2 regions of the Pseudoalteromonas aquimarina genome follow, and region 1 is predicted to be linked to the other one. Evidence: riboswitches for the same ligand, from Rfam matches in the RefSeq annotation. Region 1 holds a riboswitch; the other holds the start of a gene.

Region 1 (6,211 bases):
TCGGTGCCGTGTATTGATTCACCGCACTCATATCCGGTAATTCGTACTCGTCGTGCTCAAACTCCGCAAGCTCGGCCATATACGCAGTGATTTGGTTGTTAGAACCAAGCGACAATCGCTGCGCCTCTGAGCTAAAGTACGGCATAAATTCGCCAAGGATTTTATCCACCCCTTGTTTACGAATAAGCGCAAGTACCTCTGAGGTTTGCTTGGTTAGCTGGGTATTGCGGCGCAGCTCTTCTCGCAGTGGCAATAATACATCGGCACTTTTGGTGAGAGATTGCTGACCAATTAAATACATATCTAAAATACGGCTGCGCAATTGCTCTAGCTGGCGCTTTTCGTGTTTAAATTTGCCAAGGGTCGTGAAGTGAATTATCAAGTCACTCAGTGAGGCTTCAATTTGCTCAAAACACAGCTTAAATTCGCCGCCAATATCCACCATATTGAGCATTGGTTCAATGTATTCATCAAATGCTTCAATGACCGCTTTATAGCGTTTTGCCAACGTTAAATTAGAGTCGTTAGATTTAGCTTGTTCAACCAGGTTAAAAATAGCGTTTTGATTATGTTGAAATAATTTAACAATTTTACGCACGCGCTCATCCATAATGCGTGCATTTCGCTTGATTTCCATTTCGTCATCATTAAAACCGGCATGTGACAAACGTTGGTTTAAGCGTGCTAAATCTTCTACCAAAACATGAATTTCGCCAACTAAGCCAAGGCTTTCTTCTTGCAATAAAAATTGCGAGAAATCAGCAATTGCTCGGTTGATTTCAAGTTGTGATGATTTTGCTAGTGGAATGATAATTTCTAGCTGGATCAACTTGTTAATTTGTTTAAACACGGCCTCAGATGAGAGCTTTGAGTCTAATTTTTTTAATAAGCTCTGAGCATCTTGGAAACTAAAATCACCAAAATCAAAGCGTTTTATTAATGCTTCAATCAGTGACCAGTTCTCTACCAAGGTCGTTAGAATTCTTTTAGGTGGGATCATATTTATCCACGTTAACTTGATATTTATCCAAAAAGTAAATTTTTTATAAAAAAAGTGTGTTATTAGACTAAAACCGTAGTGGTTTTAGGTAATCTACAATGCTACACTTCGCGCCGCTCTGCTGACTAACGTTTTCAGTAGTGTTCGTTCAAATTTTTAACTCAACTCTACAGGTTAAAATAACAAGATGGTGTCAGGTGTTATTCTCGCGCTGATAGCAATCGCTTTCGTGCTGATTGTTATAGAGGATATTATCCATGTAAACAAAGCCAAAACAACGCTATTTTTTGGAACTTTGTGCTGGATTATTCTCTTTATTTCCCCTTTACATGGGCAAAGCCCAGAATCTGTTCAAAAAGAACTCGATCACAATATTTTAGAAATTGCGACCTTGTGGTTGTTTTTGATGGCGGCGATGACCTTTGTTGCTTATTTAAACTCGAAGGGGTTTATTCAAAGCTTGGTGCATAGGGTATTGCCTAATGAAATGAGTGAACGCAATTTAATGTATTTAATAGGTGCGTTTGCGTTTTTCTTCTCGTCGATTTCTGACAACATCACTGCAACGCTGATATCGCTTGCGGTTGTGATGTCGCTTAAGCTTGATGCCAAAAAATTAATTAAATATGCCACGCTCATTGTATTTGCGGTGAACTCAGGTGGTGTATCGCTTATCACGGGTGATGTAACTACTTTAATGATCTTCCTCGCTGATAAAGTAACCATTGCTAACTTGTTGTTATTAGTTGCACCAGCTGCTTTTTCTGTATTTATTTTGGCAGCGATGCTGAGCATGGGCATGAAAGGCACCATTACCTTTGAAAAAGTAGAGCTACGCCGCATTGAAAAAACCGACATTACCATTGCGTGTATTTTTGTTTCGACCATCGTAGCAACGCTAATGTTTAGTGTGTGGTATCACATTCCACCTTTATTAACCTTTTTGTTTGGCTTATCGCTGATGTTTTTGGTGGCGCAATTCTTAATGCGCAAAAAAGATGTGAACAAAAAGATCATCGACTATGTACGTGAAATTGAGTACGACACCTTATTATTCTTCGTTGGGGTATTACTGCTTGTTGGTGCAATGAAAGAAATTGGTATTTTAAACCAGTTTACACACCTGTATGAAGTGTTAGCGCCAGAGTACGCAAACTTTATTATGGGTATTTTGTCAGCCGCGGTTGATAACGTTCCGCTTACTGCAGCACTACTAAAAGCAGATATCGTAATGGATACGCGCCAGTGGTTAACCTTCACCTATGCAACAGGTGTGGGTGGTTCAATGCTGATTATCGGTTCAGCTGCAGGTATTATTGCGATGAGCAAAATTAAGGAACTGACCTTTGTAAGTTACCTGCGCATGTTTATGTATTTGATGATTGCCTACACCATTGGTTATTCATCATCGTATTTAGTTGGTTGTTTATTTCTTAATTAGTGATTGACAGCTAGACGGCTAAACGGTAAATTTCAAAAGCCTTCTTTTTAGAAGGCTTTTGTTTGTGTGCTTATTAAGTATTCAAACACAGAAGAGGTGCATTAACCAGGTAGTAGATTCGAGGGCACATTCCCGACGACGGTCTATCAGGGGGTTAACTGCCGAGGAGTGATCTGGATTTGTGGCCAGTTTGCTTCGGTTCTAGAAGTTGAATCTTCGGGACTGTCACCTGTAACAGGTGGAGAGCTTCTGGCAGAGACTATCCTGATGTAATCAATATCGTTCCTTGCCAAGTTCTCCTTATTAAGATTTAAAGGAGAGACTGTGTCTAATTCAAATATCAATGTAGCAAAATTTGGTGGTACCAGCGTCGCTGACTATGACGCAATGGTGCGCTGTGCTGAAATTGTTTTATCAAACCCAAATACCCGTTTAGTGGCGGTAAGTGCAAGCTCAGGTGTTACTAATCACTTAGTAAGCCTTGCCAATGACAGTTTAACGGTTGAAGAGCGCCAAGCACATATCGATGCGGTTGTTGCAATTCAGCACAATATTACCGATAAACTAACATTAGATGCAGATATCACTGATGGCTTTTTAGCAACACTTGAAGCATTCAAAACCCTTGCACTTGAAAATGAATTTGACGACAAAGCAACCGATGAGCTTTTGAGTTTTGGTGAGCGTTTATCATCGTATTTATTTACGCAAGTATTGCGCAGCTTAGGCGCACAGTCTCAGCGTTTTGATGTACGTGAAGTGCTTGCGACAAATTCACATTTCGCCAAAGCAGAACCGAACGTTGCACGCACACGTACTTTAGCAACTGAAAAACTTTTACCATTACTTGAGAATAACATTGTTGTAACTCAAGGTTTTATTGGTGCAAATAGCCAAGGTGAAACAACAACCTTAGGCCGTGGTGGCTCTGATTATAGTGCTGCGTTACTAGCAGAGGCAGTAGACGCAAAAGCCGTTTACATTTGGACAGACGTTGTTGGCATTTTTAGTACAGATCCACGTTTATGTGCAAAAGCAGCACCGATTGCAAAGCTGAGCTTTGATGAAGCGGCCGAAATGGCAACCTTTGGTGCCAAAGTATTACACCCTGCAACTATTTTACCAGCAAGCCGCAGTGGCATTAGTGTGTTTGTTGGTTCTAGCAAAGCGCCAGAGCAAGGCGGTACATGGATTGAGAAAGAAAAGTCTGAGCAAGCCGGTATTCGCGCAGTAACCCAGCGTAAAAATCAGATTTTATTGACCCTTAAAAGCCCAGAAATGCTTCTTGCGAGCGGCTTTTTAGCACGCGTTTTCACTATTTTAGCGAAATACAATATTTCGGTAGATTTAGTGACTACCTCTGAAATCAGTGTTGCGTTAACGCTTGATAATGCGCCAAATGCATTACGCCCAGAGCTTGATCAAGCTTGCCTTGATGAGCTAAGCGAATTTTGCCATGTAACGGTTGAGAATAATTTAACCTTGGTGGCATTAATTGGCTCTGAAATTCAGTTACGCCATGGTGAAATTAACCTAATGGGTGTACTTAGTGAATTTAACATTCGCTTAATTTGCCATGGTGCTAGTAAACACAATCTGTGCTTTTTAGTAGAGCAAAGTGAATCAGATAACGTTGTGCAAGCGATTCACAGCCGTTTGCTCGAAGCCTGTTAAATTGGGTTTAAGCAAAACTTCAATAAGCGCTGGTGGCTGAAAGACAGTTGCTGGCGCAGCTAAAGAAAAGTCAAACTGCTTGGTTTGACAGCTATAAGCGAGCAAATTGTTATTGGCATAGCCTTCGTACACATTGGGTGCTAATAATTTAGCAATGGGAACCGCAATGGCTTTGGCCAGCGCTTCTTTTAATGTCCAGATACGAAAAAAAGTATCGGACATAGGGTTTGCTCTCTCAATTTCATTAATTTCATCAATATGATAAAAGTGCTTGGCTAATTTTAGAAAAGGGCGCTTTTCTGAAATAAATTCTAGGTCGATACCCATACGCTCAGGTGTGCTTGCCAAATAAACCGCAACCCAACCTTTAGAATGACTGATCACCAGTGACAGTGGCAAAGTGCTGTTTTGATACTTAATTACCAAACGGGCACTTGGTTCGTCAAAAAACGTTGTAAGTTCTTTGAGTTCAATCGCGAAGTATTGCTGTGCTAAGCATTTAATTAAATAACGAGATGCTAAATATTCCCGTTTTGCGCTGTCTGATTTGCGCCTTTGCATAATCGCGATTTCACTTGGTGACAAAATAGATTCGATGTTTATTTGGTCAAAATTAAGGTATTGGCTATTGGCTATAACTAAATTGATTGGTGACTTGGGGTTTAGCACGCTAAAATGCGCGCGCTCAGGCGAGTTGCCTGTTATTGGTGGTTTTTTGTTGTTAATCGTTTCCATACCCGATAGATTAGTCTTTTAGCCAAGCGTAGCCATTATATTTGCTGCAGTATATCTTGCTTGGTTTTATAAGTCGTGGTGTAGATAATAAAAATAAGAGTTCAATATGGCACAAATTAGAGATGGCTTTCAAAGTCGTTTAGGTTTTGTCTTAGCGGCAGCAGGTGCAGCCGTAGGTTTAGGCAATATATGGGGATTCCCGACGCAGGCTGCAAATCACGGTGGCGGCGCATTCTTACTGGTTTACTTTATTGTAATCTTTTTACTCGCATTACCTGCGCTTTTTACTGAGCTTTATATTGGCCACAGTGCACAAGCGAACCCAGTAAAAGCATTAGCTGAGGCGTGCCAATCAACAAGTAGAAAAATGGGTGCAGCTGCAGGTTATATTGGCCTTGGTGGTGCAATTGTGATGCTCAGTTTTTACAGCATTGTTGCTGGCTGGATGCTGGCGTTTGCCTTAGAGCCAATAGCAACTATTTTAGGGCTCACTGATATTGCCACTTTTCTGAAATCAGACTCCTTACTGCGCAATGTTATTTTTACCCCGCTGATGTTGATTTTAACTGCCAGCATTATTTTAAAAGGTGTTAAGTCTGGTATTGAAGTATGGTCACGCCGTTTAATGCCAGTGTTATTAGTATTGCTACTTGTCTTGATTGCTTACATTGGCACACTTGAAGGTGCAAGCGATGGCTTTAAGGCCTACTTATTACCTGATTTTAGTAAAGTAACCGACCCGGATTTAATTATTGCAGCGATGGGACAGGCGTTTTTCTCATTGTCGCTGGGTGTTGGTTGTATGATGATTTATGGCTCATACCTTAAGCGCGATGCAAATGTGGCAAAAATGTCGATTTCGGTTGCCATGCTTGATACCAGTGTTGCATTTTTAGCGGGTTTACTAATTATTCCGGCACTTTATGTAGCGCAAGCGCAAGGTGTAGAGATTATGCAAGGGGGCAAACTAATAGGTGAAGGCCAGCTAATCTTTGCTATTTTGCCACAGCTGTTTGCAACCTTAGGTGCGTTTGGGCTTGTAGTTGCTTTAGTATTTTTTGTACTGATGTCGATTGCATCACTTACGTCAACCATTTCATCTACAGAAATCCCTGTATCTTTTTTAGTTGAAAATCATGGTTTTGATAGAAAACCTGCGACATGGCTGGTAACAATTATTGTAGGTCTTTGTTCAAGCGTTATTATTGTCAATTTTGATTGGTTATTTGGGCTAGTGATAACCGTATTTACGCAATACCAATTACCATTAATGGGGTTATTTTACTTTGTGGTTGTTGGCTGGTTTTGGCAGCGTGGCAATATGCTTCATGAATCAAATAAATTGGGATATAAACTACTTG
Region 2 (6,211 bases), on a different contig from region 1:
TACAAATTACCTTAATGGAATATAAAAAAGCAGGTTATCAAGATACCTATGGTATTGATAAGCAAGTAATGAATGTTGCTCAGCGTTTACAAATCCCAATAATGCAATTAGAAACCCTAGAGCAACAAATGGGCATGTTTAAAAGCTTTAACAAACACAACAACAAAATGATTGAAGACGGTTTGAAAGAATTAGCGGATATGGATAAATACTTTAATCGTCTAATAGGCAGCTGGAAGCGCGGAGATGATGCAGCCCTTGAGAGTTATTACCGCGAAACCTTTACAGGCGACAGCTATAGCGCCTTAACTGAAAAAGTACTACTAACCAACCGTAATAAAGATTGGGTGAAGCAACTAAAATCAAAACTCACCAAACAACCGCATTTTATTGCTGTTGGCGCCTTGCATTTACATGGCCCTGAGGGCTTATTAGAGCTACTTAAAAAAGAAGGTTTTAAACTTTCGAAAAAAAATAAATAATTTTTTAAACCTTTTTAAACGATGGTTGCGACTTACTAAATAACTAACAGATAAAACTGATTAAAGCGCAGTCATCAAAAGGAATACAAACTATGAAAAAATTAGCGTTAGCAATGACTTTAATCGCAGCAAGCATTTCAACTAATCTTTATGCCGCTGACGAAAAACGCATTACCGAAACTCTTACAATGACTCAAGGTCAAAACCTAGAAATCGATTTCCCGGTTGGCAGCATTGAAATCATCACTGTTGATAGCAATGAGCTTAGCATTGAAATTGAAATCGAAGGTAAAGACGAAGGTTGGTTTTCAAAAAATCGCGATGTATCAAACATTGAGCTAAGCAAACGTGTTCGTGATAATCGCATTTCATTAGAAATTGATGAAGATAACCTAAACCAAGAGTGGGTAATTAAAGTGCCAAAATCAGCAGCCATTGATATTGAGGTGGGTGTTGGCAGCATTGAAATTCAGAAACTTGAAAACTCAGTAGAAGCTGAAGTAGGTGTAGGCTCAATTCGTATCGATACCGTACTTGATGACTTTAAGCGCATCGAATTATCAACTGGTGTTGGTGATACTAGCATTAAAGGCTTTAGTGGCGATTTAGAAAGCTCACGCAACATTGTTAGTTCAGAAACACGTTACAGAGGTAACGGTGAACACAGCATCGAAGCGGAAGTGGGTGTAGGTGATATCAAGGTTCGTAAATAATCACCCAGAACTGAAGATTAAAAAAGGCGCTTAGAGCGCCTTTTTTATTTAGATTTTTTGTTCACCATGGTGCACATCTGCCAATCTAAATTTGGCGTTTGCATCGCCAAAAACATAAACCGAACATCTGCCCCAAGACTCTGGAATTTGCCACTTATTCCCTGACTCAACCAAAAATTGGGAATGATAATTATCGCAACGCACTTCAAGATTCGTTAAGTTACCACTCACATTATCAATCACGAAACCACTGCGCTCTAACTGATAACTCCAAAAATCGCGCTCACCTATTTTGGCATCAATCACTAATGGCTTATCACTAGCTAAATAAGCGGTTATTTGTTCGTAGTAAGGTGTTAATTTCGCTACATTCGGGTTTTCAGAATAATGCGTTTGCAAGTTTTCAAATATCGACTTTGCATCACCATAAAGCTGACGCTCAACAGCTAAACTAAACGCGCGCGTAGCAAAGGCACTGTATTGCTCTTCTTTTTGCAACTCGCGATAGCCCAATACATTCTTAATCGCGTTAAGTTCGGCTTCGTTATCTTTTGATTGTTCTGCAATCAATGAGTTAAGAATTGCATAATACATATCTTCATAGGCATTCCAGCGCCCTTTTTCTTCAATTTTTTTAGCAATTTCTTTTGCATCTTCTAGTTTATTTTCTTCAAGATAACGATTTGCTAAACGGTATTGTTTAAAGAACCACTTTGACGCACCTTTAGGGGTGTCGCTTAATTTGAAGTCCATTTGCACTTGATTGCGACACTGCTGAATCGCTTTACCATCCATTGTCGCAGGTGAATATTGCCACTTTTTAATGGATTTAAGTGCGTATGACTCAAATACTGGGTTAGATGAATTTTCCACAATCACATTAGATGTTGTGCCATCAGGCTCAACTACAAAACTCAATTGTACCCACCCTTCTTTACCCTCTTTAGCAGCACTAATTGGGTATTTTGGTGGCACACGTTTAATCGCCTCAGCATTAACGATGGTATTTAAATGTAGCTGCTCAGTTTTATTGATTACAGGATTATTCTCAGCTGCACTTAGCGCGCTAGCTGAAAACACAAGAAGTGAAAAGGCAATCATACTTAAATCCTTTTAGGTAAATAATTCTCAATACGTTACTCTTCATTGAAGTAAATTACAATGCTGCCACCGCTAAGTACACTGCCTTCGTTGTAATGCAAGCCAATGCCAATATTGTCAAACCATGATGTCCAAGGCCGTGTGTCGATAAGCAGACCACCCCCATATTCATAGTAATGACCTGTGCTAAAAGCACTGCGCGCATCACCGCCTAAATCAACGCGTTGGAATTTCAAATATATCGATTCGGTGTGTTTTAGTTTTTGATCTAACTTGACGGTAGCACGCACACTATTTGCAAAATACCAACCTGACGGCGTAGCTTCTCGTGTTGGCTCATCACCGCCAAATCCTTTACCAAAGAAGTGGTTATAACTTGATTTAACGAGCCAATGTCCCCAGCGACTTTCTTTTTTTCTGCTCAGCGTTAAACCAAAATCCGCTAACAAAGAATTAGCTGTGGTATTAAAATAAATTCCTTCCACTTCCGATTTTATAGCGCGGCTTTCAGGGCTTTTATAATCATGAATATTGTCATAATGCATTATGTGAGCACCGGCATTCCACTCTAATAACCAATTTTCATAGCGATAAAGTTCGCTTTCGTAATCACCGTATGCAGTAAAAATTTGATCATGGCTATCATCAGGGATAATTAAATTATCAAATAGCACTTCTTGTGATTGTGAGATATAAGAAAAATGGGTATTGATACGAGACTTCTCATCTAATTGATATGTATACGGAAGGGCAAAAACCTGTAACTGCTTACGTAAATCCAAGCTTTGATCATTATTATCATCACCCAGCTGCTCTAAAATATTAACAGGATCAAAGTTACCAAAACCAAATCGCACCACGTCTGAATCACTGAGCACCACAGACGATGCAAACGACTCTTCATAAGCTTTCTTTACCGTCGCATACGATGGCACGCAAAACAAGACAAAAAACAATAATCCTAACTTTCTCACAACAAACGTTTTTTATTTTAATTAGAGACAATTAGCGGTAGTTATACCATTAAACATAAGTAGATTGCAGCGAGCAAAAATAAATTTTATTGACATTTAGACGTCCAAAATGTTTCAATTGCCGCTCAATCACCCTATTTAAAGCAAGTTGCTTGTCATTAAGCAACTTGCTCAAGGGCTGGAAGAGGTGCGTTATTCAGGTAGTTCAGTTGAGGAGAGCAAACTCCAAAGACACTGAATGAGGGGAATTAACGCCGAGAGAATAATGTTTTTGCTAATACTTATTCTCGGGCGACTGGGCTGAATCCCAGCGACTGTCACCAATTACTTGATTACAAGTAAATAAGTTTGGTGGAGAGCTTCTGGTCTTAGAAAAATAAGGCCATTTGCCTTATCTATTTTTTAAGTCCATTGCTCTTCGAATTTTTAGTTGTTCGAAGTGGACTGAGCCTTCCCTTAGCCTATCTCCGAACACACATTAAGTTCGCTAGAGATGAAATCACAATTTAATTTAGCGCAGTACCCACTGTGGACTGCATTAGTCACACCGTTTAATGAAAATGGTGAGATTGATTTTGATAACTTAGCTCAACTTGTTAACGAGCAGCAAGATGCTAACAATGGCATTTTATTACTCGGCAGCACTGGTGAAGGCTTAGCATTAACCACTTCAGAGCAACAAGCTGTTGTCAGCTTTGTTTGCGATTTATCGCCAAACGTCCCTTTGATGGTTGCGGTTGGAGGTATCAACTTACCTGAGCAACTTTCATGGTTAGATTTTTGTAATCAACAACCTATTGATGCGCTTTTATTGGGCTCACCGCTATACGCAAAGCCGGGATTAAAAGGTCAAATACAATGGTTTGATGCATTACTTAGTGCAACTGAACTACCTTGCATGCTTTATAACGTGCCAGGACGAAGTGCTGTGGCACTTGCACCAGAGCTTTTATCTGCATTAGGGCACCACAAAAATCTTTGGGCATTAAAAGAAGCCAGTGGTGATATTAGCAAGTTCGAAGTCTTTAGAACCAGCAATCCGAATGTGGCTATTTACAGTGGCGATGATGCCTTAATGCCTTACTTTGCCCAAGCAGGCGCCAAAGGATTAGTCTCAGTTGCGGCAAACGCATGGCCTAAACAAACCGCAGAGTTTGTTCGCAGATCGCTTTCTGGTACGCCAAACTTATTTACTACATGGAGTGAGGCTGTAAATAGCTTATTTGAAGTGGCTAATCCTGTGCCTGTAAAAGTGCTAATGCATCAACAAGGCAAACTCAATACCCCTAATTTACGTCCACCGCTTACTCATCATGAGCTGGAATCACCTGCGGCAATTCTCGCTGCGAATCAAAAAATATTATCCTGGAATTAAGAGAGAAGTACTATGAACTGGCAAGAACTATTAAAAAACCTAGAAAATGGCTCTGTACGTGCAGCAAACCAAGATGAAAATGGTAACTGGCACGCAAATGTAGAAGTTAAAAAAGGCATTTTAGACGTTTTTAAAAATGGTACTAACACCGAATTCCCAGGTGGATTTGTAGATAAAGATAACCTTGCAGTACGTGGTTTTTCTGCTGAAGAAGGTGTACGTATGGTGCCAGGTGGTACGAGTGTTCGCCCAGGTGCGTATGTTGCAAGCGGCACAGTAATCATGCCACCAGCGTACGTTAATATTGGTGCTTACATCGACACAGGTACGATGGTAGATAGCCATGCTTTAGTTGGCTCATGTGCACAAATTGGTAAAAACGTACATTTAAGTGCAGCGGTACAAATTGGCGGCGTATTAGAACCTGTTGGCGCAAGCCCAGTTGTTATTGAAGACGATGCATTTATTGGTGCAGGCTGTGTAATTGTTGAAGGCGTTGTAGTTAAAAAAGGTGCAGTACTTGCTCCAGGTGTTCGCCTGTCTGCAACGATCCCTGTTTATGACTGTGTTAATGAGCGCGTATTAGAGAAAGGCGAGCCTATTCCTGAAAACGCGATTGTTATTCCGGGTTCTCGTCCAGCATCTAACCAGTGGGGTCGTGAGCAAGGGTTAAGCATGTCTTGTGCGCTTATTGTTAAATATCGTGATGAACAAAGCGATGCATCATTAGAATTGGAAGAGGCTTTACGTTAATGAGCTTCTTGAGCACACAACAGCGTCAAGTGCTGGCTGAACTATGCCAGCAAAACGATACTCCGTTCTATGTTTATGATCTTGATAAACTGGCAGCGCATTTAACCACCTTAACATCACAAAATGTGGTGAAACTATGGTATGCCGTTAAAGCCAACCCGCTATCTGAGATTATTCAAACGTTAGATAAATGCGGCTTTGACTTTGATGTCGCCAGTAGTGGCGAACTTAATCAAGTGCTCGCTCAGGGTATTGATGCTAAACGTGTGCTCAACACTGGACCTGCCAAATCTAAAAAGCAGATCCAACACTTTCTAAACAAAGGTGTTCGCACCTTTGTTGCCGAAAGTCATAATCAAGTGGTTTGGTTAAACCAAGCAGCAAGCGAACATGATATTAGGCTTCGCATATTATTGCGTGTTCAATTGCGTTGGCCAGACAGTGAAAAAAATCCACTTGGTGGCGACAGCTTAACACCGTTTGGGCTTGGCTGTGATGATTGGGCTTCACTTAATATTTCAGACTTCCCTGCGCTCGATTTTGCCGGTTTACATATTTTCCAGTGGGGCAATATGTTAAGCAGTGACAAACTTGCCGAGCTATGGCGCGCCATGATTGCACCACTTCAAACGTTAAGTGCTCAGCTTGGTTTTAAATTACGTATTTTGGATTTAGGCGGAGGCTTAGGCATCCCTTATACCGAACAAGCAGAGCGTTTAGTGTGGCCGCAATTATTAGATGCTCTTGATAACATCAAGCAGGCAGTTGGTTGTGATGAACTTTGGATGGAACTCGGCCGTTATGCTGTAGGTG

Evidence for each region. Region 1 has a riboswitch for lysine ahead of lysC (lysine-sensitive aspartokinase 3). Riboswitches for the same ligand answer to the same signal wherever they lie in the genome.
Region 2: another riboswitch for lysine. It lies ahead of dapA (4-hydroxy-tetrahydrodipicolinate synthase); the one in region 1 lies ahead of lysC (lysine-sensitive aspartokinase 3).

The regions. Positions count from the first base shown of each region.
Region 1 is NZ_JBMMUG010000001.1:388,261-394,471, forward strand. Features, by position in the region: gene AAEU29_RS01745 (MksB family condensin complex protein) at 1-1,000, opposite strand, end outside; gene nhaD (sodium:proton antiporter NhaD) at 1,188-2,441, shown strand; lysine riboswitch at 2,525-2,698, shown strand; gene lysC (lysine-sensitive aspartokinase 3) at 2,829-4,115, shown strand; gene AAEU29_RS01760 (4'-phosphopantetheinyl transferase family protein) at 4,065-4,850, opposite strand; gene AAEU29_RS01765 (sodium-dependent transporter) at 4,957-6,211, shown strand, end outside.
Region 2 is NZ_JBMMUG010000005.1:37,158-43,368, forward strand. Features, by position in the region: gene AAEU29_RS13380 (TraB/GumN family protein) at 1-482, shown strand, start outside; gene AAEU29_RS13385 (DUF4097 family beta strand repeat-containing protein) at 575-1,195, shown strand; gene AAEU29_RS13390 (energy transducer TonB) at 1,244-2,296, opposite strand; gene AAEU29_RS13395 (Solitary outer membrane autotransporter beta-barrel domain) at 2,332-3,270, opposite strand; lysine riboswitch at 3,445-3,640, shown strand; gene dapA (4-hydroxy-tetrahydrodipicolinate synthase) at 3,764-4,645, shown strand; gene AAEU29_RS13405 (2,3,4,5-tetrahydropyridine-2,6-dicarboxylate N-succinyltransferase) at 4,658-5,398, shown strand; gene AAEU29_RS13410 (PLP-dependent decarboxylase) at 5,398-6,211, shown strand, end outside.